Regions from separate parts of the Geodermatophilus sp. SYSU D00965 genome, predicted to be linked through region 3. Evidence: riboswitches for the same ligand, from Rfam matches in the RefSeq annotation. Region 3 holds a riboswitch; each other region holds the start of a gene.

Region 1 (7,572 bases), on a different contig from region 3:
ACTCCACGCTGGCGGCCAGCGGCACGCAGTGCGACGTCGTCCCGGTGACCGCCGTCCTCGACCGGGACGGCGAGCCGGCCATCGGCCCCGACGGGCAGCCGCTCGCCCTCGGCGACCGGTGCACCCCCGAGGCGATCCCGCCGGGGGTGGCCACCACGCTCAACCAGATGCTCGTCAAGGACGTCGCACCCGGGAACCCGGGGCAGACCGGGGCCCGCGCCCACGTCCCGGGTCACCAGATCGCCGGCAAGACCGGGACCTCGCAGGACAACGACTCGATCGCCTTCGTGGGCTACACGCCCGAGATCACCGCCAGCGTGATGGTGCTCAACCCGAAGCAGAAGCAGAACGTGGGTGGCTTCGGGGGCGGCAAGGCCGCGACGGTCTGGCGCGACGCCATGGCGCCGGTCCTCGAGGCGCGCGGCAGCGGGGAGTTCCCGCCGGCCGACGAGGTCGTGCAGAACGGCAACACCCGGCCGGTCCCGGGCTGCACGTCGGTGCGGCGCTGCCAGGCGGCGCTGTCCGACGCCGGGTTCCTGGCCACGACCGTGCGGGTGGACAGCGCCCGCGAGGCCGGCACCCTGCTCGGCACCAGCCCGCCGCGCGGCGGCCGCGCCGTGCCGGGGCAGCAGGTGTCGATCCTGGTGAGCAACGGCGCCGACTACGTGGAGCCGGCGCCGCCGCCGCGGCGGGCGCCGGAGCCGGAGGAGCCCCCGGCGCCCGAACCGGAGGACTCCCCGGCGCCCGAGGAGCCCGCCGACCCGCCGCCGGAGGAGGAGGCGGAGCCGGCGCCGACGCCGGACGAGGCGGACTCCGAGGAGGCCGACGAGGGCGACTCCGAGGACGGCGGGGACGACGAGGGCGAGTCCGACGGCGGGGAGGTGTTCGAGGGCGGCTCCGACGACGAGGGGTGACCGGCACGCAGGCGCTCGTCGAGGGACTGGGTGAGCAGCCAGCCCCCGATGACCACCAGGTGCAGCAGGAACAGCCACAGGCTGATCGCCACCACCGCGCCCACCACGGTCAGCCCGCCGAACGGTGCCCCGAGGGCCAGGGGCAGCGCCAGGAACAGCACGAAGCCCTGCAGGAAGCCCGACAGGCAGGCGGCGGTGAACAGCGCGCCCGAGACCAGGGCCGGCCAGCGCAGCCGCCCGGCGGCGACCACGCCGAAACCCCACAGCAGCGGCACGGTGAGCGCGAAGAGGACCGTGTAGTAGCCCACCGCCAGGCTGCCCAGCCGGTTGCCCCGCTCGGTGAGCTCGACCATCGCCGAGGCCGCCAAGAGCAGCGGGTACAGGAGCAGGGGGGTGGCGGCGACCAGCGGCAGCCCCAGCAGCCGGCCCCGCCAGCCGGTCAGCGTGTCCCGGCGCGGGGTGAAGCGCAGCAGCGCCCGCCGCAGGCCCTCGCCGTAGAACGACAGCGGCAGCAGGGCCAGGACGACCTCGAGCAGCCCCATCCCCACGCCCGCCCGGACCAGCGCGCGCAGCGCCTCGGGCGCACCCAGCTGCGCCGGGAGCAGCCCGGCCAGCCGCCCAGCGAGGTCGCGGACGGTGCCCGCGGAGGTGACCAGCGCGGTCAGGCGGACGGCGACCAGCAGCAGCGGCACCACCGCGATGCCGGCGTAGAAGGTCAGCCCGGCCGCGATCAGCGCGAGGTCCCGGCCGTGCAGCCGCCGCGCCGCGCCGCGGATCAGTGCCCGGGTCTCCCGCCGCAGGTCCACCCGCCCATGGCACCAGGTCCGGGCCGATCCCGCCGGACGGGGTCCTGCTGCCGGTCCTCCCTCAGCGGCGGTCGAGCAGCGCGCGGGCCGCGGCGTACCCGCCCAGGCCGCTCACGGCCCCGCCGCGCACCGTCCCGCCCGAGGAGGCCGCCACCACCCGCGGGTGCGCCGTCGCCGCGCCCCAGGTGCCGACCTCGGCGGGCGTCGCGGCGACCGGCCAGGACAGGTCGCCGTGGAAGATGTGCCCCCCGGGCATCGCCAGCGACTCCTCGACGTCCAGCGGCGAGGCGGCCTGCAGGCAGGGTTCGCCGGTGGCGTCCCGGACGAGGCAGTCCAGCAGCGGCTCCTCCAGGTGCGCGTCGAGCTGGGAGACCACCCGCCGCACGGCCTCCCGGCGGGTGCCGACCGGGTCCTCCCGGAACAGCGCCGCCGGGGTGTGCAGGCCGAACAGCGTGAGCGTCTGGTGGCCGGCCGCCCGCTCCTGCGGCCCGAGGATCGACGGGTCGGACAGCGAGTGGCAGTAGACCTCGAACGGGATGACGTCGGGCAGCCGGCCGGCGGCGGCCTGCGCGTGGGCCGCGTCGAGCTGGCCGGCGGCCTCGTCGACGTGGAACGTGCCGGCGAACGCGACGGCCGGGTCCACCCCCGACCGCAGCCGGGGCAGCCGCGCCAGCACCATGTTGACCTTGAGCTGGGCGCCGTCCGGGGTGGTCCGCGGGGCGACGCCGAGCAGCCGGTCGAGGACGGCGGGCGCCGCGCCGGAGACCACCCGCCCGGCGTCGACCGCCCGCTCGGTGCCCTCGTCGTCGGTCCAGTGCACGGTCACGCCGTCCGGACCCGGGTCGAGCGCGGTGACCGTCGCCCGGGTCAGCAGCTCCGCTCCGGCCCCGCGGGCGGCGGCGGCCATCGCCCCGGTGACCGCGCCCATCCCGCCGACGGGCACCCGCCACCGGCCGGTGCCGTTGCCGACCAGGTGGTACAGGAAGCAGCGGCCGGCCAGGCCGTCGGCGGCGTGCACGTCGGCGAAGGTGCCGATCAGCCCGTCGGTCAGCGCCACCCCGCGGACGACGTCGTGGGAGAGCTCGTCGGCGACCACGTCGGCGAGCGGCCTCTCGGCGAGGTCGTGCCACAGCTGCGGGTCGCGCAGCCGTCCGGCCAGCTGGTCGGGGGAGAGCAGGGGCTCGGTCAGCGTGGGGGCGAGGTCCTCGGCGAGGTCGGCCAGCCGGCCGTAGAAGCGCCGCCACCCGGCCAGCTCGTCGTCGGACCCGGTGAGGTCCCGGAAGGAGGCGGCGGTGGCGGGCCCCTCGTCCCGCTCGACCAGCAGGCCGGTGTGCCCGGGGACGGCGGTGTAGGAGGCCACCGCGCGGTCGGCCAGGGTCACCTCCAGCCCCAGGTCGGCGACGATCCGGTCGGGCAGGAGGCTGACCAGGTACGAGTACGCCGACAGCCGGACGTCGACGCCCGGGAAGACCTGCCGGCTGACCGCGGCGCCGCCGACCTGCTCGAGCCGCTCGAGGACCAGCACCGACCAGCCGGCGCGGGCGAGGTAGGCCGCGGCCACCAGGCCGTTGTGACCGGCCCCGACGACGACGGCGTCGTACCTGCTGCGTGCGCTCACCCGGCGGACCGTAGCGGGTCCGGCGGGTGCTCAGCCGCCCTGCGTGGGAGCGTTCTCGCTCTCCGAGCAGTCAGCCCGGTTGCTGCCGGCCTCGGCGGCGCCGCAGTCGGTGGTGCCGCGGTCGACGTCGGTGTTGGAGTTGTTGGTGCTGCTGCACCCGGCGAGCGCCCCGGCGATGGCGAGCACGACCAGAGGTCGCTTGAGATCCATGGAGGGCACATACCCGCCATCGCGGTGGCGACCCCACGTGTCTCTTCCGCCACAGCCGCCCCGGGGACCTGCGCGGTCGAGTCGAGAGTCCACGAAATCACAGGCCGGTAATTGTCACGGCAGGGTCACGGCGCTTACGGTGTGTGCGTCCGCCGGGGCGCTCCGTCACCGCAATGGGTGACACCCCGCGGTCGCCGCCGAGCCGGTTCCCTCCTCCCCGGGGGAGCCGGGCCGGGGACCCACCGCAGCACTGGGGTGAAGCACGCACGGCCTCGGCCGGGCGCGCCGGGCGCCTTCCCGCCCGAACCCGTCAGCTAACTCGGTAGGCGGCTCGTGGAAGAACGGAGAGCCGCCACACCATGGCGTCCGCTCGCGCCGCCCGGCGCGCTGCCCTCGTCCTCGCCGCCGCCGTCGGCGTGGCCTTCGTCCCGACCTCGGCCGGTGCCGAGGAACCGGCCACCGCCCAGGAGGCCGCGACTCTGGTCGCCGCCCGCGGGCACGACCTCGAGGTCGTCACCGAGCAGTTCAACGAGGCCCGCGAGGCGCTCGCCGCCCAGCAGGCCGCCGCCCAGGCCGCGGCGGCGAAGGTCGCCGACGCGCAGGCGGTGGTCGCCGCCGCGCAGCAGCAGGTGACCGGCGTCGCCCGAAGCGCCTTCACCGGCGAGAGCATGGGGTCGCTGCAGGCGCTGATGACCAGCGGCTCGGCCGACGAGTTCGTCAACCGGGTGACCCTGCTGCAGACCGTCGCCGGCCACCAGGGCGAGGTGCTCGGCCAGGCGGTCGCGGCCGGCGAGGCCGCCACCGCGGCCCAGGCCGAGGCCGACCGGGTCGCCGCCGAGGCACAGCAGTCCTACGACGCGGTCGCCAAGCAGCAGGCCGACCTCCAGGCCCAGATCGCCGAGTACCAGGCCGACTACGCGCGGCTGACCGCCGACGAGCGCCGCGCCGCCCTGGCTGCCGCGGCCACCGCGCACGGCGGCGAGGAGCGGGCCAGCCGCGGCGAGCGTCCGGCGTCGACCGGCGGCTCGGCGCCCGTCGTCGCGGCCAGCGGTTCGATCCAGGCGGTCATCGACACGGCCATGGCCCAGCGCGGCAAGCCCTACGTCTGGGCGGCCTCCGGCCCGGGCTCCTACGACTGCTCCGGCCTGGTGCAGTACGCCTTCCGCGCGGCCGGGATCAGCCTGCCGCACTCCAGCCGCATGCAGTCGCAGATGGGCCAGCAGGTCTCCCGCGCCGAGGCGCGCCCCGGTGACCTGGTCGCCTTCTACAGCCCGGTGAGCCACATCGGCATCTACATCGGCAACGGCCAGATGGTGCACGCGCCGACCTCCGGCGACGTCGTCAAGGTCGCCAGCGTCGACGTCATGGGCGCCACCCCGCAGTTCAACCGCATCGCCGGCTAGCGGCTGCCCCCCGGAGCCCCCGGAGCCCCCGGAGCCCCCGGACGCCACGTGCGTCCGGGGGCTCCGTCGTGTCCGGGACTTGACGGTCCCGGCGCCGGGTGTGAACACTGCTCTCGTATCAGAGCGTCGTTCACCACGGAGGGGGCCCGAGATGGTGCAGGCATGGCAGTGGACCTGGGCGGGCGTCGCCTTCGCCACCGAGCTCGGCGCGCTGGCCGCCCTCGGCCTGTGGGGGTGGAGCGCCGGCGGGACGACGGCGCTGCGGTGGCTCCTGGCCCTCGGCGTCCCCCTGACCGCGGCGCTGCTGTGGGGGCTGTTCGCCGCGCCGCAGGCCGTGGTGCAGGTCGCGGCGCTCGCCGTCCTGACGAAGGTGGTGGTCTTCGGGGCCGCCGGCGCGGCCCTGCTCGCGGCCGGGTCGCCGCGCGCGGCCGCCGTCCTCGTCGTCGCTGCGGTGCTGGGCAGCGTGCTGTCCGGGCCGCTGACCGCGCAGCCGGCGCCCCAGGCCGCGGTCAGCGCGCCGCCGGCCGGCTGACCTCCTGCAGCAGCCCCCAGACGAACCGCGCCCGGACCCCGCCGGGCAGGTGCACCTCCCAGCGGGTGACCACGCCGGGGTCCACGCTCCGCGCGCCCGGCAGCCCGACGACGTCGTCCAGGACGTGCTCCCACACCCGCAGCCGGCCGGCCGTGGCGCGAGGCACCGGCGAGCCCGGCGCGCGCACCAGGTGCTCCTGGAGCACGGAGCCGCCGGGGGCGGAGAGCACCTCCCAGTACAGGTGCGGCCAGAGCGGCAGCGGCCAGCGGCGGACCTGCAGGTCCAGGTCGCCGAAGCGGCGGTCCTCGAGCTCCTCGGGCGGCCCGAGGACGGCGGAGCGCAGGGCCAGCCCGCGCGGTGCCCGCGGCGAGTGCTGCAGCGCCTGCCACCGGGTGTGCGCGGCGTGCGCCTCCGCCCGGGTGGCGCCGACGCGGGGCAGTGCCTCGGCGACCAGGTCGGGGCGCAGGTCGGCCATGCGGCGCAGCAGCACGAGGCAGAACTCCCGCCGCGCCAGCCCTCGCACGGTTCCCGACCCTGCCACGGGTCGGCCGACGGTCCCGGGAGCACCGCAGCGGGCGCTGCGGGCGCTGCGGGCGAGGAGCGGACCCGGACCGGAGGACGAGGAGGAGCGGGGGCGCCGGGTGCGGGCACCGTCACACCCGCGGGCCGGGACCATCGGGGGCCGGCCCGCGTTGGACCCCCTGGACCTGCACCCGACCGGAGGACCCGCGCTCCCGATGAACCCCCGCACCGCCGCCACCGCGTTCCGCGTCGTCGCCGTCGCCGAGGCGCTGTCCTGGCTGGGCCTGCTCAGCGGCATGTACGTCAAGTGGGTCCTCGGCACCTCCGAGGTGGGCGTGCAGGTGTTCGGTCCGATCCACGGCGGGGTCTTCGTCGTGTACTGCCTGCTGGCGCTGCTCTGCGCCCGGGTGCTGCGGTGGTCCCCGGTCACCCTGCTGCTGGCCCTCGCCGCCTCGGTGCCCCCGTTCGCCACCGTCTGGTTCGAGCGCTGGGCGCGGCGCACCGGCCGGCTGCCGGGCCGCGAGGTCGCGGCGGCGAACTAGCGTCTGGGGCCATGCCCGAACCGGTCCTGCCGTCCACCGCCCGCACCCTGCTCGCCCGCACCGCCCGGGTGCAGCGCGAGGGCCGGGCGCCCAGCCTGGTCGCGGGCGTGGTCCGCGGGGGCGGGCTGGCCTGGTCGGCCGGGCGCGGGGACGTCCCCGAGCCGCACACCGACGTCCAGTACCGGCTGGGCTCGATCAGCAAGACCGTCACCGCGGTCGCCGTCCTGCGGCTGCGGGACGAGGGACGCGTGGACCTCGACGACCCGCTCGACCGGCACGTGCCGGGCACGCCGCTGGGGGACCGCACCGTCGGCCAGTTGCTGGCCCACCTCGGGGGAGCGGCGGCGGAGAGCCCCGGGGGCTGGTGGGAGCGGACGCCGGGCGTCTCCCTGGAGGAGCTCGACCTGGACGACGAGCACGTCGTCCTCGGGGCCGCCCGCCGGTTCCACTACTCCAACCTCGGGTTCGGCCTGCTCGGTGAGCTGGTCGCGCGGCAGCGCGGCCGGGCGTGGGAGGACGTCGTCCGCGAGGAGGTCTTGGCCCCGCTCGGCATGACCCGGACGACGCCGCGCCCGGCGGCTCCGGCCGCACAGGGGCACGCGGTGCACCCGTGGGCCGACGTCGTCCTGCCCGAACCCGAGCACGACGCCGGCGTGATGGCCGCCGCGGGCCAGCTGTGGGCGACGCTGGCCGACCTCGCCCGGTTCGCCGTCTTCCTGCTCGGCGACACCGGTGACGTGCTGGACCCGGCCACGCTGGAGGAGATGACGGTGCCGGGCGGCGTGGACTCCTCGGTGCCGGGGTGGTCGGCCTACGGGCTGGGCCTGCAGGTCATGCGGGTCGAGGGGCGCACGCTGGTGGGGCACGGCGGGTCGATGCCGGGGTTCCTCGCCGGGGTCTTCGTCGACCGGGAGGAGCGGACCGGGGCGGTGTCGCTGGCCAACGCCACCAGCGGCCCCGAGCCGGTGGTGTTCGGGCTGCTCGCCGACCTGCGGGCGGCCGAGCCGCGGATCGTCGAGCCCTGG
Region 2 (7,572 bases), on a different contig from region 3:
GAGATCACGTAGCTGGGCGTGCGCTGGAGCATGGTCACGTGCGCGGCGGACTCGGCCAGGCTGGGCACCAGGGTGACCGCGGTGGCCCCGCTGCCGACGACGACGACCCGCGTGCCGGCGTACTCGAGGTCCTCGGGCCAGTGCTGCGGGTGCACGATCGGGCCGCGGAACCGCTCCTCGCCGGGGAACCGCGGCCGGTACCCCTCGTCGTAGCGGTAGTAGCCGGAGCAGACCGACAGCCACGAGCAGGTCAGCCGCACCGGCTCCCCGGTGTCGGTGCGCTCGGCGGTGACCGTCCAGCGGGCCTCGTGGGTCGACCACTCGGCGGACACCACCCGGGTGCCGAACCGGATGTGCCGGTCGACCCCGTGCTCGCGGGCGGTCTCCTGGACGTAGGCGCGGATCGACGGGCCGTCGGCGATGGCCCGCGCCGAGGTCCAGGGCTTGAACGAGTAGCCCAGGGTGAACATGTCCGAGTCCGACCGGACGCCGGGGTAGCGGAACAGGTCCCACGTCCCGCCGACGGCCTCCCGCGCCTCGAGGACGGCGTAGCTGCGGTCGGGGCACTCGCGCTGCAGGTGGCACGCGGCGCCGATGCCGGAGAGGCCCGCCCCCACGATCAGGACGTCGACGTGCTCGGCGGCGGTCTCGGCGGTCACGCGGGCGACCCTATCCGCGACGCGGGGTCACGGCAGGCGCCAGACCGTCGTCCGCCGCAGACCGGGGCCCTCCGTCTCGGGGATCTCGTACACCGCCTCGGCGACCAGCCGGTCGTGCGGCAGGTACGGCCGGCCCGGGTCGCCCACGTGGACCTCGACCCCGCGGGCGCGGGCGCGGTCGAGGAAGGGCAGCACCCGCTCGGTCATCTCGCGGTCGTAGCAGACGTCCCCGGCCAGGACGACGTCGATGCCACGGAGGTCACGGCCGAGCACGTCGCCGGTCACGCCGACCCCCGGGACGCCGTTGAGTCCGGCGTTGACGCCGATCGCCGTCCGGCTGAACGGGTCGACGTCGCTGGCCAGCACCGAGCGGGCGCCGGCCAGCCGGGCGGCGATGGCGACCAGCCCGCTGCCCGAACCCAGGTCGAGCACCGCACGCCCGGCCACCACTGCCGGCCGGTCGAGCACGAACCGTGCCAGGGCCTGCCCGCCCGGCCAGGCCGCGGCCCAGAACGGCGGGGCCTCACCGGCGCCGCCGTCGGCCTCCATCGCCTCCCACAGGGCGACCACGTCGTCGGCCACGTGCAGCCGGACCTCCGGGACGCAGGTCGGCCGGCGGACCTGGGTGTGGGCGCGGACGAACCGGGACGGGACGAGTCTCACGCCTGGGAGTCCACCACCCGCGTCGCGTCCGGCGGGCGCGGCTCCCGGCGGGGCAGGTGGTCGCGGCACCACCGCTCGCAGTCGGCCAGCAGGTTGCCGGTCGAGATGGGCCGGTCCCACGCGGCCGGCAGCTCACGAGGCGCCCGCCCGGGTGGCCGGGCGGCGTCCCCGGGCCCGGGAGCCTGCTCGACGGAACGCCGGCCCACGCTGCGTCTCCCTGGTGTCGGCGTCGGTGGACCCACCGACGGTGTCTCGCTCGCGACCGCCCCGTCGCCGACGGGAGCCGGACACCAGGGTGCCCCAGCCCCCGGACGCCGAGAGCCGCACCCCTCCCTGGGAGGCGTGCGGCTCTCGGTGCGCGTCGCGCGGGACGGCGCTGCTGGTGTTGCCCGTCCCGGACCCGGGACGGGGTGCGTGCTCAGTACCAGCCGGTGGACTGCGAGTGCGCCCAGGCGCCGCACGGCGAGCCGTAGCGGCTGTCGATGTAGATCAGGCCGGCGTCGATCTGGCGGTAGCCGTCGGAGGTCTTGGCGATCCCGGTGCCGGCCCAGGTCGAGTCGAGGAACTGCGGGATGCCGTAGGCGGTGCTGGAGGGGTTCTGCGCGTTGGGGTTCCAGCCGCTCTCCTTGCCCCACAGCTTCTCGAGGCAGGAGAACTGGTCGGCGCTGCCGACCTTGCTCATCGCGTAGTCCTTGAACGACCCGCCGCTCGCCGGGGCGGCCGCGGCCCGGGCGGGCGCGGCGGCCCGCGCGGCCTGTTCGGCGGCCTGGCGCTCGGCGGCCTCGCGGGCGGCCTGCTCGGCGGCGGCCTTCTCCGCGGCGGCCTTCTCGGCAGCGGCCTTCTCCGCCGCGGCCTTCTCGGCGGCCTGGCGGTCGAGCTCGGCCTGGTCCGCCGCGGCCTGCGCCTGGGCGGCGCTGGCCTGGGCGGCCTCGCGCTCGCTGCGCGAGGCGGTGAGCTCCTCGAGCGGGGCGAGGTCGTCCGACGTCGCGGCGGCGGAGGAGCCGGTGAGGCCCAGCTGCTCGGCGACGCTCGTGGACGCGCTCACCGTCGCGGCGTCGGCCTCGGCGGCCGGCTGACCGGTGGTCAGCACGCTGACCGCGACGGCACCGGCAGCGGCGGTGGCCAGCAGGATCGCCGGACGGCGGCCCCGGGTGGGCAGCCGCAGCCGGCGGCGGGCGGTGGTCTCGGTGGCGAGCTCGGCGGGGAGCTCAGCGGTGGCGGGCTCGGAAGCGGCGAGCTCCAGGGTGGCGGGCTCGGTGCGGACGGCGTCGGCCGGGCGGAGGTCGTGCGGCGTGCGGCGGGACATCGGGTGTGGTGCTCCGGGGGCGTGAGGGCGCGCGCGGGACCGGTCCTCGTCTCGGCGAGGACAGCCCGGTGCTGTGGTCGGTGTGGGGTGCCGGGCGCGGTCAGCGAGGGACGCGCGGGCGCCGGCGGTCGCGGGCTGGCGGGGTCAGCGGGCCGAGGAGGAAGCGCGAGGGGCGCGCGGCCGGGTGACCCTGCGGGCCGCGAGGGCCCGTGGGTGAGGCAAGCGGGTGCTCTCCGTTCCTTCCGTGGCCGCCTACCGAGTTAGCTGACGGGTTCGGGCGGGAAGGTGCCCTACCTGCCCTCCGAGCGAGGCTCGGCGGGCAGGATTCACCCCAGTACTGCGGTGGGTCCCCGGCTCGCGCCCGCAGCGGTGCGGACACGACTCGGCGGCGTCCAGCCAGGCTCCCGGGATGGGAGGCTCGACCAACCGGACGTCAGCCACCGTAGGGGCCGTTACCGTCCCGTGACAATCCCGGCGGTCACATCCGTTGCGTGAGGTACCTCGCGCGCGGGAGTCGCCCGCAGCGGAATAGCCAGGCCGTGGCACTGTTGCACGCAGCAGTAGTTGCGCTCTCAATCACCTGGAGCACGAGATGCAGTTCGGGATCTTCTCGGTCAGCGACATCACGACCGACCCCACGACCGGGCGCACGCCCACCGAGGGTGAGCGGATCAAGGCGGTCCTCCGGATCGCGCAGAAGGCCGAGGAGGTCGGGCTCGACGTGTTCGCCCTCGGCGAGCACCACAACCCGCCGTTCTTCTCGTCCTCCCCCACCACGACGCTGGCGCACATCGCCGCGCGGACGAGCACCCTGCAGCTGTCGACGGCGACCACGCTGATCACCACCAACGACCCGGTGAAGATCGCCGAGGACTACGCGATGCTGCAGCACCTCGCCGACGGTCGCGTCGACCTGATGATGGGCCGCGGCAACACCGGCCCGGTCTACCCGTGGTTCGGGCAGGACATCCGCAACGGCATCCCGCTGGCGGTGGAGAACTACGCGCTGCTGCGCCGGCTGTGGGACGAGGACGTCGTCGACTGGTCCGGCCAGTTCCGCACCCCGCTGCAGGGCTTCACCTCCACCCCGCGGCCGCTGGACGGCGTCCCGCCGTTCGTCTGGCACGGCTCGATCCGCTCCCCGCAGATCGCCGAGCAGGCCGCCTACTACGGCGACGGCTTCTTCCACAACCACATCTTCTGGCCCAAGGAGCACACCCAGCGGATGGTCGAGTTCTACCGCCGCCGCTTCGAGCACCACGGCCACGGCGCCGCCGACCAGGCGATCGTGGGCCTGGGCGGGCAGGTGTTCATGCGGAAGAACAGCCAGGACGCCGTCAACGAGTTCCGGCCGTACTTCGACAACGCGCCCGTCTACGGCCACGGCCCGTCGCTGGAGGACTTCTCCCGGGAGACGCCGCTGACCGTGGGCAGCCCGCAGCAGGTCATCGAGCGCACCCTCGGCTTCCGTGACTACGTCGGCGACTACCAGCGGCAGCTGTTCCTCGTCGACCACGCCGGCCTGCCGCTGAAGACCGTGCTCGAGCAGCTGGACATCCTCGGCGAGGAGGTCGTGCCGGTGCTCCGCCGCGAGTTCGCCGCGCTCAAGCCGGCGCACGTGCCGGACGCCCCCACGCACGCCTCGCTGGTCGCCGCCCGGGGCGGGCAGGACAGCACCGTGTACGCCGCCGGGGACGACGTCACCGGGCGCACCGCCGAGGAGGTGACCGCCCGGTGACCACCCGCACCCTGGCGGTCGTCAGCGCGGGGCTGTCGACGCCGTCGTCCACCCGGCTGCTGGCCGACCGGCTCACCGCCGCCACCGTCGCCGCCCTGCGCGAGCGGGGCGACGAGGCCACCGTGGAGGTCGTCGAGCTGCGCGAGCACGCCCGCGACCTCGCCGACGCACTGGTCACCGGGTTCGCCAACACCGCGCTGCAGGCGGCGGTCGACACCGTCGTCGGCGCCGACGGGCTCATCGCGGTGACCCCGGTGTTCTCCGCCTCCTACAGCGGCCTGTTCAAGACGTTCTTCGACGTGCTGGACAAGGACGCGCTCACCGGCACGCCGGTGCTGCTCGGCGCCACCGCGGGCACCGCCCGGCACTCGCTGGTGCTCGAGCACGCCATGCGCCCGCTGTTCGCGTACCTGCGCGCCGTCGCCGTCCCCACCGGGGTGTTCGCCGCCTCCGAGGACTGGGCCGGTGCCGGGGGCGTCGACCAGGCGCTGGCCGGCCGGATCGACCGCGCCGCCGGCGAGCTCGCCGACCTGGTCGCCGGTCGGCCGGCGGCCGCTCGACGTCCCGCCGACCCGTTCGACGACGTGCCCTCCTTCGAGGAGCTGCTCCGCGGCGCCTGACAGCGCCCTCCACCGGTCGGACCCCCTCCGCAGCAGCGGAGGGGGCCCGACGCGGTTGTCGCGGTCAGGTGGACGGGCCGCCCGTCCGCCCGGAGGGGCCCGGCGTCGGGGTGCCGACGCCGCCGCGCTCGGTGGAGTGCCGCGCCACCGGCACGCCCTCGGGCGCCTCGGGGGCGCCCTGCGGGATCGGTGCCGACGGCGGGACGGCCGGCTCCGGGCGCCCGCGCAGCCGCGGGTACGGCAGCACGAGGCTCAGTGCCAGGACGATGGCGAGGATGACCGCCCACACGCCGCTGTACTGCGCCCAGGAGCCGGTCAGGATCAGGAACGCCGGGAGCGCCGTGGTCAGCGTGCCGGCGACGATGGCGACCGCCCCGGTGTACCGGGTGAACTCCTCCCGCTTGAGCCCCAGGACGAGGAAGAACAGCGCCCACAGCACGGCCCAGTAGAGCCAGATGACGCCGAACCCGGGGTCCCGCGGCACGAAGTAGAAGAAGTTCAGGCCCGCGTACACCACCGCGCACACGGCCACGAACGCCGAGAACCAGCCCAGCCCCGTGCCGTCGAGGTTCCCCAGCAGGTTGATCCCGACGTAGAGGTAGGTGAACCCGAACAGGTAGATGCCCCCGGCGGACAGGATCGCGGTGAGGTCCCCGCCCGAGGTGAGGATCAGGTACGTGGGGGTGAACACCTGCAGCGCCCCCACGAACAGGTTCAGCGGCGCTGCCGCGCGCGGGTCCACCCTCCCCAGCAGCATCAGGCCGTTGACGATCAGGACGGCTCCGACGTACAGCAGTCCGACAGCTCCCATGTGCACTCATCTCCTCGGGTCCCGCAACGGTGCGGATGTCCCCCGTGACGGATGCCGGCGACGCGGCGCGCCGCCGGCGAGCGGCCGGAGCGGCCACTGTTCGCGGCAGTCAGGAGAGCGGGCGCGCGGGCGTCAGGCGCCGGCGCGCCCCGGGACGGCGACCGGTGCCAGGGTCGCCTGCGTCGGGTGCAGGCGCGGAGTCATCGTCGACCTCCCGCGGATCGGGGCGCCGGGTCCCGCCGGACGCCGGTCGCATCGATGGCCGGACAACGATCGCGCCGGTCACCGGCCGCGTCAACGGGGCTCGCGCTCACCCCGCCCGGCGGCGTCCGGGCCGCCCTCGTCGGGTTCGGCGAGCGCCTCGTCGAGGAGCGCGGCGAGCCCGTCGATCGAGCGGTGCGGTCCGGTGCGCCGGACGACGATCGGGTCGGGCACGCCGTCCTCGTCGTCGTCCCTGCCCTCGGTGTCCATGCCCTCGGTGCCCATACCCTCGGTGCCCATCGCCTCGGTGAGCCGGTGCGCCGCCCGCAGTGCCGCCTTGCCGAAGCGGTCGGCCGCCTCGTGCCGCTCGATCGGCGGTGGGTCGTCGGTCACGGCCGCCCTCTCCCGTCACGGTGGGTGATGCCCGCCCCGGGTTCGGGAACGGCACGCGGGGGTATACCCGCGCGGGGCCTTCGAACAGCCGGTGGCCGCGGACTGGCAAGAACAGGAGTGATCCGTGGAGCACCGGGTCGAGGTCGTCTGGACGTGCTCGCCCTGCGAGGTGGGCGGCCAGGACGTGCAGGAGGGCGGCGATGCCGACCCGACCTGCTGGAACTGCGGTGGGCCGGTCGTCGTGACCGCCCGGCCCACCATCCGGCTCCTCCGGGGGCCGATCCCCGAACCGGACGCCGCCTGAGCACGGCGCCCGGCCCGGGTCACGGTCACCCGGCGCGGGCCGGTGGCCGTCCCGCGGTCACGACGTCACGGCGCACTGCCCCCGGTCGGCACGGACCGGCCCGGACGCCGACGGCTTGACGTCGAAGTCGAAGATCGCCGTCGGCAGGTAGAGCGAGCAGCAGGCGTTCGGGATGTCGACGATGCCGCTGACCCGGCCCTCGATCGGCGCCGAACCCAGCAGCAGGTAGGCCTGCTCTCCGGAGTAGCCGAACTTCTCCAGGTACCGGACGGCGTTGAGGCACGCCCGCTTGTAGGCCAGCGTCGCGTCCAGGTACTTGTTCGTGTTGCTCTCGTGGTCGACCGAGATCCCGATGAACGTCAGGAACTCCGAGTAGCGCGGCTCGACGTTGCCGGGCATGAACACCGGGTTGGTGGTCACGCCGTAGGTCTCCATACCGCCCTTGATCAGGTCGATGTGGAAGTCGATGAACCCGCCCATCTCGATGGCGCCGCAGAAGGTGATCTCGCCGTCGCCCTGGCTGAAGTGCAGGTCGCCGCCGGAGAGCTTCGCGTCCTTGACGTGCACCGGGTAGAAGACCCGTGAGCCGCGGGAGAAGTTCTTGATGTCGTGGTTGCCGCCGTTCTCGCGGGCCGGCACGGTGCGCGCGCCGTCCCGGGCGATCCCGTCGAGGGCACTGCCGGTGGCCTGGCCACCGAGGGTGTTCTGCTCCAGCGGCGGCAGTGCCAGTGGCGGCGTCCGGTCGGGGTCGGTCGCGATCAGCGCCCGCTCCCGCTCGTTCCACCGGGCCAGCAGCTCGGCCGACGGTGCGGTGCCGAACAGCCCGGGGTGGGTCAGGCCGGTGTAGCGGACGCCCGGTATGTGCCGGGAGGTCGCC
Region 3 (7,572 bases):
GGTGACCCGCAAGTCCTACGGCGGCGCCTACATCGCGATGAACGCCCGCTCGCTGGGCGCGACGGCGGTGCTCGCCTGGCCCGGGGCCGAGGTCGCCGTGATGGGCGCCAAGGCGGCCGTGGGCATCCTGCACCGGAAGAAGCTGGCGGCCGTCCCGCCGGCCGAGCGGGAGGCGCTGCACGCGCAGCTGGCGGCCGAGCACGAGCGGATCGCCGGCGGGGTGAACCGGGCGCTGCAGATCGGCGTCGTCGACGAGGTGGTCGAGCCGTCGCGGACCAGGGGCCGGCTGATCGAGGCGCTGGCGTCGGCGCCGGCCGGGCGCGGCGCGCACGGCAACATCCCGCTGTAGCAGGAGGACCCGGTCGCAGACGCAGATCGTCCGGACGCCGCTTCCCCGACGACGTCCGGACGACCGGTCCCGAGCCTACGACGGCAGGGCCGGAGCCCTCAGCTCGTCGTAGTCGGATCGTGATGTGGCCCCGCTGCAGGGTCCCGCCGCGAGCTTGCGAGCGGCGGGGGGCAGCGGGGTCCTTTCAGACGACCTGGTGGAGCCAGGTGATGGGGCTGCCGTCGCCGGCGTGCCGGTAGACCTCGAGGTCGGCGTCCCAGGCCGCACCGAGGAGCTCGTCGACACCGTGCCGGAACGCCTCGATGGACGTCGCCGTGGCGGCCAGGTGGCGCAGCTGCTGCTCGGTGACGATGAGGTCACCGTTGGCGCTCGTGGGTGCCCGGAAGACGCCGTGCCCGGGCACGTACGACATGCGCTCGCCGTCGTTGCCGTGGCTGGCTTCCTCGGTCACCTCGAAGCGCAGCATGGGCCACGCGCGCAGCGCAGCCACCAGCTTCGCCCCCGTCCCGGGGGCGCCGGTCCAGGCGACCTCGGCACGGTAGGAACCGTGTGCCGCGGGCTGGTCGGCCCACGACAGGGAGACCGGCGCGCCGACGACGCGTTCGAGCGCCCACTCGACGTGCTGGCAGAGCGCCTTCGGGCACGCGTGCACGAAGACGACACCCTGGGTAGACCGTCGCTGCACGGGGCACCTCCATCGACTCGATCGGTCTCGTCTTCCCCAACGGACGATCGATTCGGTGACAGGCTGTGTTCGACGGTTGTGGACCAGGGGTCCCGGGAACAGTTTGCACGATGGTCACCCGATCGCGCCAGTGCGGGCGGGACCAATGAGTCACATGTGACGGATGGTCACCGCCTGAGCCTCTATGTGCTGGTCAGCGGGCCATACCACGCCGGTGGGACCGGCGTCCAGCACCGCCCCTCCACCCACACGCCATCCACAGGATCTCCCCCGCAGACCCACAAGTGGATCCCCAACCAGCCTCCGCTCGGGGAACGTTGATCACCCAGCGTAGCGATCAGGGGCCTGCGGACACGGGGAGCGACGCTGCCGTCAAGCACCGAGCGTGGCCTGGAGGTCCTCCCGCGGGACCACCCGCGTGGCGCGGAACGGCAGGCCCTCGGCGCCCGGCTCTGTCCAGTCCACGTCGACCACCTGGCCCGCCCGCAGGGTCCCCTCCGAGGGGCCCTCGACGACCGCGGCGTCCACCCAGCACCCGCCCGGCAGGTCGGGCGCCTCGACGAGGCCGGCCCGGCGGGCGTCGTCCCAGCGGATGACGGTCCCCCGCGTCGTGCCGCTGCGTGTCATGGGTCCAGGCTGCGCGGCCGGCGTCCGCCGGACAAGCCCACCGTCCACGCCTCGCCGGCGCCCGGCCGGGGTAGGGGCGCCGCATGGTGCGACAGCAGAGCAGCGGACGACACCGGGGCATGGCCGACGCCGGGCGGGACGAGGTCGCCGCGATGGTGCTCGGCGCGTGGGACGCCTTCCTCGACCAGGCCTCGGCCGTCGACCTCCACCGGCCGACCCGGCTGCCCGGGTGGCGGGTGCACGAGGTGTGCGTGCACCTCGGCTGCTGGGACGACCACGCCGCGCTGGCCGACCTGGTCGCCTCGGCGCGGGCCGGCGGGGCCGGGACGCCGCCGGACGTCGACGCCACCAACGCCCGGGTGACCGCCGCGCACCGCGACGCTCCCCGCGCGGAGGTGCTCGAGGCCCTGCGCCGCAACCGGGACGCCACCGCCCGCTACCTGTCCGACGAGCCGGTCGAGCTCGACACCGCCCCGGCGGTCGCTGTCGTCGGCCGGCTGCCGCTGCTCAGCGTCGTCCTGGGCCAGGCCTACGAGCTCGCCGTGCACGGCCTCGACCTGGCCGACGCGGGGGCGCCACCGGTCCCCGCGCCGGTGCTGCAGGCGGGCCTCGCCGCGCTCGCCGACGTGACCGGCGCGCTGGCGGCGGCGAGCGGGATCACCGGGGGCGCCGGCCTGGCCACCCCGGACGGCGGCTGGCGGTTCGCCGCCGACGAGGACGGCTGGACCGTCCGGCGGCTGCCGCCCGGCCGGCCGACGGGGACGGCGGTGGAGGCGCCGGCCGATCTGCTGCTCGAGGCGGCGTCCGGCCGGGTCAACCCCGTCGTCGCGGTGGCCCGCCGCCGCCTGCGCGTGCACGAGATCAGCGGGCTGCTGGCGCTGGCGCCCATCGTGCAGTCCGCTCCGGGCATCCCCGGCGGGCCGATCCTGCAGCTGGCCGCGCAGACCCTCGGCGGCGTGGGCGGGCTCCTCGGCCGGTTGCGGGGCCGCCGCTAGCCGGACCGGGGCCCGGCGGTCAGCAGCCGCCGGTCAGCAGCCGCCGGTGGCGATGCCGTGCTCGTGCAGCCACGGCACCGGGTTGACCCGGCTGGCGTAGAGCCCGCCCTGGTGCACCTCGAAGTGCAGGTGCGGGCCGGTGGACTGGCCCTTGTTGCCGACCTCGGCGATCTGCTGGCCTGCGGTCACCACCTGGCCGGCGCTGACGAAGAAGCGGTTCACGTGGCCGTAGAGGGTGATCTGGCCGTCCCCGTGCTGCACGTACACCGCCTGCCCGAACCCGCTGGCCGGGCCGGCCTGGAGCACGACGCCGTCCTCCGGCACGTGGATCGGGGTGCCGATGGGCGCGGCGATGTCGATGCCCTGGTGCTGGGTGCCCCAGCGCGCGCCGTAGCAGGAGGTGACCCGGCCGGCGGTGGGCATGGCGGTGGCGCTCTGCGCGGCGGACACCGCCTGCGCCTGCGTCTGGCGCTGGTCCCAGGCCGCGCCGGGGTCCGCGGCACCCTGGGCGGCGAGCAGCCGCTCCCCCGCCTGCCGCAGCTGCTCCTCCAGGGAGGCCTTCTCCGCGGTGCGGGCGTCGAACTCCGCCTGGGCCGCGGCCAGGTGGGCGTCGGCGGCGGCCTGCGCCTCGTCGGCGGCCCGGGCGGCCCCGTCGAGCCGGGTGACGGCCTCGCCCGCGGCGCGGTCGGCCTCCGCGACCCGCTGCTGGACGGCGAGGAACTCCTGGAGCTGGGCGGCGCGGTGGTCGCCGATGACCTCCATCGTGGCGGCCTGCTGCAGCAGCTCGGTCGGGTTCTGCGCGTCGAGCAGGAGCTCCATGTCGCCGTACCGGGTGTCGCCGCCCATGTAGGCCCGGCGGCCCAGGTCACCGATGGCCTGCTCGGCGCCGACGACGTCGGCCTGGGCGTCGGCGAGCTCGGCGGCGGTCCGCTCGGCCTCGGCCTGCGCCTGGGTGAGCTGGGCGCGCGCGACCAGCGCGGCGTCCGCCGCGGCCTCGGCCTCCACGGTCATCCGCTGCAGCTGCTCCTCGGCGGCGCGCACCTGCTCCCCGATGCGGGCCACCTGTGCGGTCAGCTCCTCCTGCTCGGAGGAGGCGGGGGTGGCGGGCGCGGCGAGCGCGGCCGGAGTGCCGGCCAGCAGACCCGCTGCAGCGGCGGCGACGAGCAGGGCCCGGCGGCCTCGGCGGGGGGCGGTTGCACGGTCGAGCAGGCTGGTGCGGTGGTGCAGGGTCGCCAAGGCGACGGTTCTCCCATCCTCGCGGCCGCCTACCGGGTTAGCTGACGGGTTCGGGCCGGACGGCGCCCTACCCGCCCGCGCGCAGCGCAGGCAGGACTCACCCCAGTGGATCGGTGGGTCCCCGGTCCGCCTCGACCCCGAGGGGCCTGCGGCGGTTCGGCGGGGCCTGGCCGAGGCCCTCGGTTCCCGAGGAGCTGAGCCCGGCGAGGCCGTCGGGAAAGCTACTACGGATGCGACAGGGGGTCACGATCGGGTAACACCCCCGGCGCGCCTCCTTGCCCGGGAGGGTGACCCCCGGCTACGGCCCGTGCCCGGACGACCCCGCTCCGCTGAGCCCGGACGCTACCGGCCGGCCGGAGCGGGCACCCCGTCGCCCACCTGCACCGACTCCGGTAGACGTGGTGCGTGCCCCCGACCGCGAGCGCGCGCCGTGCCCGCGCCCGAGGACGCGGCGGACCGTCGGCGTGAGATCCCGCACACGATCCTCCGACACGCCGCCGACACGCCGGGCCCGGCGGCGCGGCCTGGTGGTGCTGTGCGCGACCGAGATCACCAGCTGGGGCGTCCTCTACTACGCCTTCCCGGTCGCCCTGCACGACATCACCGCCGACACCGGCTGGTCGGCGCCGACGGCGTCGGCGGCGTTCTCGGGGGGACTCGTGGTCTCCGCGCTGGCCGGGATCCCGGTGGGCCACTGGCTCGACCGGCACGGGCCCCGCCGGGTGATGACGGCCGGCTCGCTGCTCGCGGTGCCCGCGACGGTCGGCATCGCCCTGGCGCCGAGCTACGGCTGGTTCCTGGCGGCGTGGCTGGTCGCCGGCGTCGCGATGGCCGCAGTGTTCTACCAGGCCGCGTTCACCGCGCTGGCCCGCTGGTACGGGGAGGACCGGGTGCGGGCGCTCACCGCCCTGACCCTGGCGGCCGGGCTGTCCAGCACGGTGTTCGCGCCGCTGACCGACGCGCTGCTCGCCGGCCTCTCCTGGCGGCAGACCTACCTGGTCCTGGCCGCGGTGCTGGCCGTCGTCACCGTCCCGCTGCACGCCGTCGTCCTGCCCGCGGCGTGGGCCCGACCGCGGTCGGGCACCCCGGAGGGCCACCGCGGGGTCCCGCCCGAGGTCCGGACGGCGGGGTTCCTGCTGCTGGCCGCGGCGCTGACGCTCACCGCGTTCGGCCTCTACGCGGCCAGCCTCACCCTCATCCCCCTCCTGACCGGCCGCGGGTTCTCCAGCACCCTGGCGGCCACCACCCTCGGCCTGCTGGGCGCCGGACAGCTCCTCGGCCGGCTCGGGTACGCGCCGCTGGCGCGCCGGACCTCCCCGGCCGGCCGCGCCGTGGTCATCGTGCTGGCCTCGGCCGGGACGATCGCCCTGCTCGCCGGGCTGCCCGGACCCGCGGCCCTGCTGGTCACGGCCTCCGTGCTCGCCGGTGCCGCGCGCGGCGCGGGAACGCTGCTGCAGGCCACCGTCGTCGCCGAGCGCTGGGGCGCGGCCCGCTACGGCACGGTCGGGGGGTACCTGGCCGCGCCGATCACCCTCGCCACCGCCGTGGCGCCGTGGGCGGGGACGGCCCTGGCCGAGGTCCTGGGCGGCTACCCCGCCGCGTTCTGGGTGCTGGCCGCGCTCGTCCTCGGGGCCGCCGGCGCCGCCGTCCTCAGCTACCGCGGGGAGGGCGGCCACGGGGGCACGCCCGGGACGGCGTCTGGCAGGCTGGAGGCTCCGGGGCGGTAGCTCAGCCGGTCAGAGCATGGGACTCATAATCCCTGGGTCGTGGGTTCGAGCCCCACCCGCCCCACCCTTGTTCTGTGCTATCTCGGCTGGCGCTCGAGGCGTCTCGGTCGATCCTCGACACCCTCGTCCCATCGAGGCCTCGGCTGACCCGTTCCTGGCCCGGACGCGGATCTCTCAGTGTCAGGCCACGTCCGCCGACCTTCCAGCGCCGTCGGCCTCCTCGGAGAGACAGAGCGCGCGGTACTCGGCCTCCAGTTGCCGGTCGCGCTCGGCCCGCTCACGGTGCGCCCGCCGGACGGAGATCCCTCCCCACACCGACGTCCCGATGACACCGAGCGCCAGGAGGATGCTGAGCAACCCGCCGACGAGGGTCGAGGACCACGGATCCAGCACGTCGATGAGGACGACGAGCAGAACGAGCAACACCGCCCACGCTGCGCCGACCTTCCACGGAGAAGGCATCGGCTCGACCTCCAGGCCCGCGTCCTGCCAGGCCCGCACTCGACGATGCTCCTCCACCTCCCGCATCCCCAGCGCGGCGAGCATGACCGCGCCGGCGAGCAGCATCCCGCCACCCACGACGACCGCGATCAGCGGCTGCACGGCGCTGGCGCCCTGTGCCGACGGCCGGACCAGCGTCCAGGCCACGATGACCATGCCCAGCGCGAAGCCGGCCGCCCCGATTGCGAGGGCGAGGAGATCGAGACGCTGGGACGCCGGGAGGACCGGTGCGGCCGCCAGGCGTCCGGCGCGGTACGCGCGAAGGAGCACGCCAGCGGCCAGGGCCACCGAGGCCACCGTCGCCACCAGCGTCGGCGGCAGCTGCCCGTCCGGCAGTTCGGGGAGGTGCTCCCCCAGCCACGCCGACCCCTGGCCCAGGAGGTCGAGGTGCTGCGCGATCCCGTTCGCCGGGAAGAGCAGCAGGCCCAGCCCCAGCGCCCAGCGCACGCCCCGCCGTCGGTCCGCGGGCAGGCCGCGCTCGAACGTCCGCCAGAAGCGCCGGAAGACCGTGACGGTCGCGGCAACCAACCCGACGAGCAGGCCCACATCGGCCCCCGCGCCGGCGAACTGGAGCAACGGCTGCCCCGACCAGCCGATCCCGGGAACCAGCAGCCAGAGGAAGAGGCTGCCCAGCACGGCGACCAGACCAGCCGTCGCCGTCGCCGTGAGGGCGACACCGACGACGTTTCGAGCGATCTGCGGACCGACGTGCGCGAGCCCGAGCCATGCCAGGCGGAGCCGACCCGCGAGGAGCCACATCCGCCACTCCGCGATGACCAGGTCCAGGGTGCCGACCGTGCGTGCCGTGGCGGTGAGCGAGGTCAGGAACGCCTCCTGATGCCGATGGCGCTCGCCGGCGAGTCGTTCGAGGTACGCGTCGGTGTCCCGGGAGCCGGTGAAGACGGCGAGAGCGGAATCGAGCTGGTCACGCAGGGCGGGGTCGAACTCGCGGTTCTGCTCCTCGAGCCGGACCAGCCGCGCCCTGCTCGCCAGACTCAGGGGCGTGATCCCGGGCCGGTCCCCCACGGCGAGCTCGTCCTCGAGCACCTGGGCCAGGCGTCTGGCCGGGAGCCCGTAGGCGTAAGCCGTCCCGGCGCAGGCCACCAGCCCGGCCAGGAGGAGGCACACCGGCCAAGCGAGAACCAGGCTGGCGATGAGGATGGCAGTGTCCACGGGGAGCTCCTCGGTCTCGCGGCGGGGAGCGCAACCGTAGGTGGGGCTACCGACAGTTCCGGAACAGCCGCATCTCGCGCCCGATCCTGAGGCCTCGGCGACGCTGTGAGGCCTACGGGCGGCCGGCCGTGGTCAGCCCCGCGCTCGGGGGATCTCGGGTCCGCGCAGCGACCGGAAGCCCGCGCGGAGCTCCTCGGCGAAGAGCTGCGGCTGTTCCCAGGCCGCGAAGTGCCCGCCCCGGTCGACCCGGTTGTAGTGGATCAGCCCGGGATAGGCGCG
Region 4 (7,572 bases), on a different contig from region 3:
GGCGGCTGCACGTGGCCGCCTCCCTCGCGCTCCTGGCCTGCTTCGGGTTCGCGGCGGCGGGGGAGGTGGGGTGGGCGCGGTGGTCGACCGGCGTGCTGGCCGTCGCCGTGGCACTGGTCGCGTTGCTCGGTGACGCGCCGGGCGCCAGCCGCACGGAGCTGGACGTCGCCGGCAGTGCGTGGGGACGCGTCGCCCGCTGGCTGAGCCTGCTGGTGCTGGCCGCCTCGGGCCTGCTCCTCGTGGCCGGCGGGGGCACCGTCTGGCGGTCCGGCCCGACGTCGGCCGCGTCCGGCCGGTCCCTGCCCTGGGCGGACGGAACGACCGCGGGCCTCTCCGCCGCCGTCCTGCTCGCCCTGGCCTGCCTCGCCGGCACCGTGCTGGTCCTGGCCGCCTTGACGCCCGAGGACCCGGCGACCCCGGCCCGGCTGCGGCGACTGGCCGGCGGCTGGGCCGGCGGGCTGGCCGCGACCGTGGGCTCCTTCCTCGCCATCGGCCTGGCCGCCGGGACGGCGTACCTGGCGCAGGTCGCCCTGAACGCGGTGCTGGCGGCGGGCGTGGAGGTCCCGACGTACCTGCAGCGGATCGCCTACGGCTGGGGCGTGGCGGTGGCGCTCCTGGCCGTCGTCGGCGTCCTCGCGTGGTCGCGCCGCACCCCCGCCGCCCGGCGACGCCGCGACGTCGTGGTGGCCATGTACACCCCCGACGGCGCCGACCGCCCGCGCCTGTCGGACGCCGGGCTCGACCGGGTGGCACGCGCGGTGTCCGCCGCCCGGGTGAAGAACGCCCTCGCGCCGGCGTTCGTCGTCGCGGCCGTCGTCGCGTGGGCCCTGTCGCTCGCCGCCGTCGCCGAGCAGGTGCGGGGCGGGTGCGACCGTGCCGCGTGCGCTCCCGGGGACCTGCCTCCACCGTGGGGCTGGGCCAGCGCGGTCACCACTGACGGGCCCTGGGCGCGGGGGCTGGTCGGCCTCGGCTCCGGTGTCCTGTTCCTGTTCGCCGTCGCGGTCGCCGTCATGGGGTCCCGCGCGTTCGGGTCGGCGCCGGAGGGCGCGCAGTGGCGGCGCAGGGTCAACGTCGTCTGGGACGTGATCGCGTTCTGGCCCCGGGCAGCGCACCCGTTCGTACCCGCGGCGTACTCCCAGGTGGCGGTCCCGGCGCTGGTCGACCGCATCGAGTGGCTGCTGTCCGCGGAGGGGGACGCCGAGCAGGTGGTCGTGGCCGCGCACAGCCAGGGGAGCCTGATCGGCCTGGCCGCGCTGCGCTCGATCGCACCCGAGCTCTACCCGAGGGTCGGGTTGGTGACCTTCGGCTCCCAGTTGCGCATGCAGTTCTGCCGCGCGTTCCCCGCGCACGTCGGCCCGGACGTGCTCCGCTGGCTGAGCGACACCTGGGGGGAGCGCTGGGTGAGCCTGTTCCGCGAGACCGACCCGGTCGCCGGGCCGGTCCGGAGCTGGGAGCGGACGCCGGAGACCGGACCGCTGCGGTCACGTCGGCTCTGGGACGAGGGTCCGGAGGACGACTGGCGCGATCCCCGCACCCTGCGCCGGGTCTGCGGCGGCGAATGGCGCCTGCTCGACCCGGTGGCCTCGGACCCGACCAACCAGTCCGCGCCGGAGCCGCCGCTGTACGCACACAGCCGCTACTGGGCCGACCCGGACTGGCCGCTGGCGGTCGGCGTCGCCCGGGGCGCGGCCACGGCTCGACGACCGCTGCCGCTGCGCGGCGCCGGCCAGGTCACGGGGGGCCGGCCCGGCCCCCCGTGACCTGCGCGCGGACGGCGGGCTCAGACGACCAGCGACTGGCCCACGCGGATCACGTCGGGGTCGGCCACCCGGTCGCGGTTCTGCGCGTACAGCTCGCGCCAGCCCATGCCGTGCCGGGCGGCGATGGTGCCGAGCGTGTCCCCGGCCTGGACGACGTAGCTCCCGGACGCCGCCCGGTCGGCGCGCGACGCCCGCTCCGGTGCCGCCGCCTGCGCCGGTGCGGCCGCCTGCGCCGACGAGCCGCCGGTCAGGTACCGCCCGCAGTTCGGCCAGGCGCCGATGCCCTGCCCGTCGAGGGTGCGCTCGGCGACCACGATCTGCTGCGCCTTGCTGGCCAGGTGGGCGTTGGACGCGAACTCCCGGCCGCCGTAGGCCGCCCAGGTGCTCGCGCTGAACTGCAGCCCGCCGTAGTAGCCGTTGCCGGTGTTGATGTGCCAGTTCCCGCTGGACTCGCACTGCGCGACGCCGTCCCAGTTGTGCTCCGCGGCCGAGGCGGATCCGGGGAGGGCGAGGGCGGAGACGGCGGCCGCGCCGGCGAGGACGACGGCGCCGCGGCGCAGGGCGCGAGAGGGCGTGCGGGATCGGTCGTGCTGGGGCATGGAGGTCCTCCGATCGACCGCCGGCGGGGTTAGCTGTCGGGTTCGGGCGATCGGTGCCCGGCCGCGGAACGCGGCTTCACCCCCAGGCGCGCGCAGCGCCGTAGGTGGGTCCCCCACCCCCGTCCACGGTTGGTGCAGAGGCGGACGCCGCCGGACGGGGTTGGGCGGGACGGCGCCGTGCCCGGCCGGACAGCCGGAGCACGCGCGGGACGCTAGGGGCGGACGTCCCGGTCCGCGCGCGGGCACCGGCGTGCCGCCCCGGCGTGGCGCGACAGGCCGGGCCGGGGGCGGCGCACCGCCCCCGGCCGACGACTCTCCGTCGTGAGTCCCGTGACGTCGTTCTAGGCCCCTCTGCAGGGTCCCGCCACGAGCCTGGTGACGCGCCGGAGCGGCCACCCTCCATGGCCCCTCTGCAGGGTCCCGCCACGAGCCTGCGAGTGACGGGGGGGCAGAGGGGTCCTTCTTCAGTCCCGGACGAGGAGCGCGACCGGCAGCCGCTCCAGCGCCGCGCCGACCGGCAGCCCGGCCGCGTCCGAGACGTGCCGGCCGCCGGTGAGCAGGTCCCGCCAGGCGCCGTTCGGCAGCTGCAGCGCGGTGTCGCCCCAGCCGCCGGCGGCGGCCAGCCCGGCGGGGAGCCGGGTCGCGACGGCCACCACCCCGTCCTGCTCCCCGGACCCCCGGTCGAATGCGACGACGTGCTCGGCGGCGGACCCGGTGACCTCGACCGGCTCGTACCCGGCGAACCACTCCGGGTGCTCGCGGCGGGCGCGCAGCGTCCGGGAGACCACGAGCAGCTTCGCCGCGCCCTCCTCCTCGACCGGCGGCACCCAGCCCTCGTCGAGCCGGGCCAGCAGCCGGCGGCGCAGGTCGTAGTCGACCGGACGGCGGTTGTCCGGGTCGACCAGGGAGAGGTCCCACAGCTCGGTGCCCTGGTAGACGTCCGGGACACCGGGCATGGACAGCTGCAGGAGCTTCTGCGACAGCGAGTTCGACCGGCCGAGCGGCGCGATGCGCGCGACGACCTCCTCGATCTCGGCCTGCGTCGCCCGGTCGTCGTACGCGGCGTCGACCAGCGCGTGCAGCTGCGCCTCGAACTGCTCGTCCGGATCGGTCCAGGTCGTCGACGTCCCGGCCTCGCGCGCCGCCTTCTCCGCGTAGGCGTGCGCCCGCTCCCGGGACAACGGCCACGCGCCGACCAGGTTCTGCCACACCAGGTGCGCCATCGGCCGGTCGGCGAGCGGGTGCAGGTCGAGCAGCCGGCGCACCAGCCGCGCCCACTCGGTGGGGAGCTCGGCGAGCACCGCCAGCCGCGCCCGCACGTCCTCGCTGCGCTTGGTGTCGTGCGTCGACAGGGTCGTCATCGACGCCGGCTTGCGCTCCAGCCGCCGGCGCTGCGCCTCGTGGAACTCCGCGACCGTGCTGCCGAAGCGGGCCGGGTCGCCGCCCACCTCGTTGAGCGCGACGAACCGGGCCCAGCGGTAGTACGCGCTGTCCTCCACGCCCTTGGCCATGACCGGGCCGCTGGTCTGCTCGAAGCGGGTGGCCGCCTCGGTGCCGGCCTGCGCCAGCACCGGGTACAGCGCGTCGACCGCACCGGCCAGGTCGGGACGGCGCTCCCGGACCGCGGTCACCGTCGCGGCCAGGTGCTCCCGGCCGTCGGGCAGGTAGGTGCGGTAGACCGGGAAGCTCGCCAGCAGCTCGGCGAGGGTCTCGGTCTGCTGCTCCCGCGAGATGCCGGGCAGCTCGCCGATCACCCGCACCAGGCGGGCCACCTCCGAGCCGAGCATCCCGTCGGTGACCTCGCGCTTGCAGTCGTGCACCAGCTCGCCGTAGTCGACCGCCCGGCCCGACAGCTCGGTGTCCAGCGCGGTCAGCGCCGCCTCGCCGGCCGGGTCCACCAGCACGTCGTCGACCTCGGCGAGGGCGTCGTAGCCGGTCGTCCCCGCGGTCGCCCAGTTCTCCGGCAGGTCCTCGCCGGGCTCGAGGATCTTCTCGACCACCGTCCACCGGTTGCCGGACGCCTCGGCCAGCCGGTCCAGGTAGCCCTTGGGGTCGGCCAGCCCGTCCGGGTGGTCGATCCGCAGGCCGTCGACCGCACCGGCGTCCACCAGCTCCAGGACCAGCCGGTGGGTGGCCTCGAAGACCGCCGGGTCCTCGGCGCGCAGGCCGGCGAGGGTGTTGATCGCGAAGAACCGCCGGTAGTTGAGGTCGGTGTCGGCCCGCCGCCAGTCGACCAGCTCGTAGTGCTGGCGGGCGTGCACCTCCTGCGGGGTGCCCTCGCCGGTCCCGGGGGCGACCGGGAAGCGGTTGTCGTAGTACCGCAGCTCCGGGCCGTCGGGGGTGTCGACGACCTCGAGCTTCTCGACGTCGTCCGCAGACCCCAGGACCGGGATCCGCACCTTCCCGCCGCCGAAGTCCCAGTCGATGTCGAACGCCGCGGCGTGCGCGCTGTCCCGGCCGTGCCGCAGCACGTCCCACCACCAGGGGGCCTCCGCCGGGTCGGCCACGCCCATGTGGTTGGGCACCAGGTCCAGCACCAGGCCCAGGCCGCGCTCGTGCAGGGCGGCGACCAGCCGGTCGAACCCCTCCCGACCGCCGCGCGACTCGTCGACGTGGGCGTGGTCGACCGTGTCGTAGCCGTGGGTGCTGCCCGCGGCCGCCCGCAGCAGCGGCGACGAGTAGGCGTGGCTCACCCCGAGGTCGGCCAGGTAGTCCGCCACCGCCGCGGCGTCGTCGAGCGGGAAGTCGGCGGTGACCTGCAGCCGGTAGGTCGCCGTCGGCACGTCTCGGCGGCGCTCCTCGCTCAGCGGCTCGCCCCCCGGGGTCGGCTCGCCCACGGTCACGCCCGCCGCGCCGCGCTGAGCACGACCATGGACCGGTCCTGCACGGTGATCGTCTCGCCCGGCTTGAGCTCGCGCGGCTCGACGTCGCCCAGCTCGGCGGTGTCGAGGCGGACGGTCCAGGACTGCGCGTACTCCTCCGACGGCAGGCAGAAGTCCATCGGCTCGTGCGAGGCGTTGAAGGCCAGGTAGAAGTGGTCGTCGACGACGTCCTCGCCGCGCTCGTCGGTCTCCCGGATGCCGTGCCCGTTGAGGTACATGGCGATCGACTTGCTGAAGCCGGCGTCCCAGTCGTCCTCGGTCATGAGGTCGCCGGCAGGGGTCAGCCAGGCGACGTCCTGCACCGGGGCCCCCGCCTCCCGGCGCACCGGCCGGCCGTGGAAGAACCGGCGGCGGCGGAACGTCGGGTGCTCGGTGCGGATGCGGGTCGCCAGCTTGGTGAACTCCAGCAGGCCCTCGTCCACGTCGTCCCAGTGGATCCAGGTCAGCGGCGAGTCCTGGCAGTAGCCGTTGTTGTTGCCCTCCTGCGTGCGGCCGAGCTCGTCGCCGTGCAGCAGCATCGGCACGCCCTGGCTGAGCATCAGCGTGGCGATGAAGTTGCGCCGCTGCCGGGCCCGGAGGGCGAGCACCTTCTTGTCGACGGTCGGGCCCTCGACCCCGCAGTTCCAGCTGCGGTTGTGGCTCTCGCCGTCGTTGTTGCCCTCGCCGTTGGCCTCGTTGTGCTTCTCGTTGTACGAGACCAGGTCGTTGAGGGTGAACCCGTCGTGGGCGGTGACGAAGTTGATGCTGGCCACCGGGCGGCGGCCGGAGTGCTGGTAGAGGTCCGAGGACCCGGTGATCCGGCTGGCGAACTCCCCGATGGTCGCCGGCTCCCCGCGCCAGAAGTCGCGGACGGTGTCGCGGTACTTGCCGTTCCACTCGGTCCACAGGGCGGGGAAGTTGCCGACCTGGTAGCCGCCCTCGCCGACGTCCCACGGCTCCGCGATCAGCTTCACCTGGCTGACCACCGGGTCCTGGTGCACCAGGTCGAAGAAGGCCGACAGGCGGTCGACGGCGTGCAGCTCGCGGGCCAGCGTCGAGGCGAGGTCGAACCGGAACCCGTCGACGTGCATCTCGGTGACCCAGTAGCGCAGCGAGTCCATGATCAGCTGCAGCGCCTGGGGGGTGCGGGCGTTGAGCGAGTTCCCGGTGCCGGTGTAGTCCATGTAGTACTGCGGGTCGTCCTCGACCAGGCGGTAGTAGGCCCGGTTGTCGATCCCCTTGAACGACAGCGTGGGGCCCAGGTGGTTGCCCTCGGCCGTGTGGTTGTAGACCACGTCGAGGATGACCTCGATCCCCGCCTCGTGCAGGGTCCGGACCATCCCCTTGAACTCCTGCACCTGCATGCCGTTGTCGGTGTTGCTGGCGTACTCGTTGTGCGGCGCGAAGAAGCCGATCGTGTTGTAGCCCCAGTAGTTGCGCAGGCCCTTCTGCTGGAGGGTGTCGTCCTGCACGAACTGGTGCACCGGCATGAGCTCGATCGCCGTGACGCCGAGGCCCTGCAGGTGCCCGATGACGGCCGGGTGGGCGATGCCGGCGTAGGTGCCGCGCAGCTCCTCGGGCACGTCCGGGTGGGTCATCGTCAGGCCCTTGACGTGGGCCTCGTAGATGACGGTCTTGTGGTACGGCGTCTTCGGCGGCCGGTCCACGCCCCAGTCGAAGTACGGGTTGACGACGACGGACTTCGGCATGTGCACCGCCGAGTCCTCGTCGTTGCGCTCACCGCTGTCGAAGTCGTAGCCGAACACCGACGGGTCCCAGTCCACCTGGCCGTCGATGGCCTTGGCGTACGGGTCCAGCAGCAGCTTGTTGGGGTTGCAGCGCAGCCCCTGCGACGGGTCGTACGGCCCGTGGATCCGGTAGCCGTAGCGCTGCCCGGGCTGGATGCCGGGCAGGAAGGCGTGCCAGACGTATCCGTCCATCTCCGGCAACCGGATGCGGGTCTCGGTGCCGGCGTCGTCGAACAGGCACAGCTCGACCTTCTCGGCCACCTCGCTGAAGATCGCGAAGTTGGTGCCGGTGCCGTCGAACGTGGCGCCGAGGGGGTAGGCGGTGCCGGGCCACACCTGGTTCATCAACGAGGTCCTCCTGCGTGGGTCCCCGGGGACGGGGGCCGGTGGCCTCCCGGCCGCGGGGCGTCGGCGGGGAGGTCGGTGCGTGCTGCTCCGCCGTCCCCGTTGCCCTGCCCCGAGGCCGCCCAACCCTCCGGTTGCCGGCGGGGGTGGAGATATCGCTCACCGCCACCCCGGGACGACGACGGCCCCCGCGGGGGATCCCACGGGGGCCGTCGTGCGCAGGTCCGGCCGGGGCAGCGACGCCGGGGTCCGACCTCGC

Evidence for each region. A riboswitch is a leader RNA that binds a small molecule or an ion and turns the genes downstream of it on or off. The one in region 3 is predicted to bind cyclic di-AMP.
Region 1: another riboswitch for cyclic di-AMP. It lies ahead of ACI789_RS16415 (C40 family peptidase); the one in region 3 lies ahead of ACI789_RS15390 (peptidoglycan DD-metalloendopeptidase family protein).
Region 2: another riboswitch for cyclic di-AMP. It lies ahead of ACI789_RS21030 (aggregation-promoting factor C-terminal-like domain-containing protein); the one in region 3 lies ahead of ACI789_RS15390 (peptidoglycan DD-metalloendopeptidase family protein).
Region 4: another riboswitch for cyclic di-AMP. It lies ahead of ACI789_RS11820 (transglycosylase family protein); the one in region 3 lies ahead of ACI789_RS15390 (peptidoglycan DD-metalloendopeptidase family protein).

What each region holds. Positions count from the first base shown of each region.
Region 1 is NZ_JBJGYQ010000016.1:122,172-129,743, forward strand. Features, by position in the region: gene ACI789_RS16395 (transglycosylase domain-containing protein) at 1-914, shown strand, start outside; partial or broken gene ACI789_RS16400 (YhjD/YihY/BrkB family envelope integrity protein) at 938-1,720, opposite strand; gene ACI789_RS16405 (phytoene desaturase family protein) at 1,782-3,338, opposite strand; gene ACI789_RS16410 (hypothetical protein) at 3,369-3,548, opposite strand; cyclic di-AMP (ydaO/yuaA leader) riboswitch at 3,749-3,892, shown strand; gene ACI789_RS16415 (C40 family peptidase) at 3,908-4,951, shown strand; gene ACI789_RS16420 (YrdB family protein) at 5,103-5,483, shown strand; gene ACI789_RS16425 (hypothetical protein) at 5,461-6,006, opposite strand; gene ACI789_RS16430 (DUF3817 domain-containing protein) at 6,221-6,547, shown strand; gene ACI789_RS16435 (serine hydrolase domain-containing protein) at 6,559-7,572, shown strand, end outside.
Region 2 is NZ_JBJGYQ010000026.1:28,372-35,943, forward strand. Features, by position in the region: gene ACI789_RS21015 (flavin-containing monooxygenase) at 1-659, opposite strand, end outside; gene ACI789_RS21020 (class I SAM-dependent methyltransferase) at 687-1,322, opposite strand; gene ACI789_RS21025 (hypothetical protein) at 1,319-1,528, opposite strand; gene ACI789_RS21030 (aggregation-promoting factor C-terminal-like domain-containing protein) at 1,741-2,628, opposite strand; cyclic di-AMP (ydaO/yuaA leader) riboswitch at 2,863-3,026, opposite strand; gene ACI789_RS21035 (LLM class flavin-dependent oxidoreductase) at 3,221-4,366, shown strand; gene ACI789_RS21040 (FMN reductase) at 4,363-4,986, shown strand; gene ACI789_RS21045 (AmiS/UreI family transporter) at 5,051-5,797, opposite strand; gene ACI789_RS21050 (hypothetical protein) at 6,092-6,391, opposite strand; gene ACI789_RS21055 (hypothetical protein) at 6,516-6,695, shown strand; gene fmdA (formamidase) at 6,753-7,572, opposite strand, start outside.
Region 3 is NZ_JBJGYQ010000015.1:58,594-66,165, reverse strand. Features, by position in the region: gene ACI789_RS15410 (acyl-CoA carboxylase subunit beta) at 1-349, shown strand, start outside; gene ACI789_RS15405 (DUF3145 domain-containing protein) at 534-1,034, opposite strand; gene ACI789_RS15400 (hypothetical protein) at 1,407-1,661, opposite strand; gene ACI789_RS15395 (maleylpyruvate isomerase N-terminal domain-containing protein) at 1,745-2,656, shown strand; gene ACI789_RS15390 (peptidoglycan DD-metalloendopeptidase family protein) at 2,690-3,892, opposite strand; cyclic di-AMP (ydaO/yuaA leader) riboswitch at 3,924-4,018, opposite strand; gene ACI789_RS15385 (MFS transporter) at 4,357-5,619, shown strand; tRNA gene ACI789_RS15380 (tRNA-Ile) at 5,610-5,683, shown strand; gene ACI789_RS15375 (hypothetical protein) at 5,800-7,293, opposite strand; gene ACI789_RS15370 (epoxide hydrolase family protein) at 7,426-7,572, opposite strand, start outside.
Region 4 is NZ_JBJGYQ010000010.1:157,899-165,470, forward strand. Features, by position in the region: gene ACI789_RS11815 (hypothetical protein) at 1-1,760, shown strand, start outside; gene ACI789_RS11820 (transglycosylase family protein) at 1,781-2,359, opposite strand; cyclic di-AMP (ydaO/yuaA leader) riboswitch at 2,362-2,504, opposite strand; gene treY (malto-oligosyltrehalose synthase) at 2,824-5,142, opposite strand; gene glgX (glycogen debranching protein GlgX) at 5,199-7,313, opposite strand.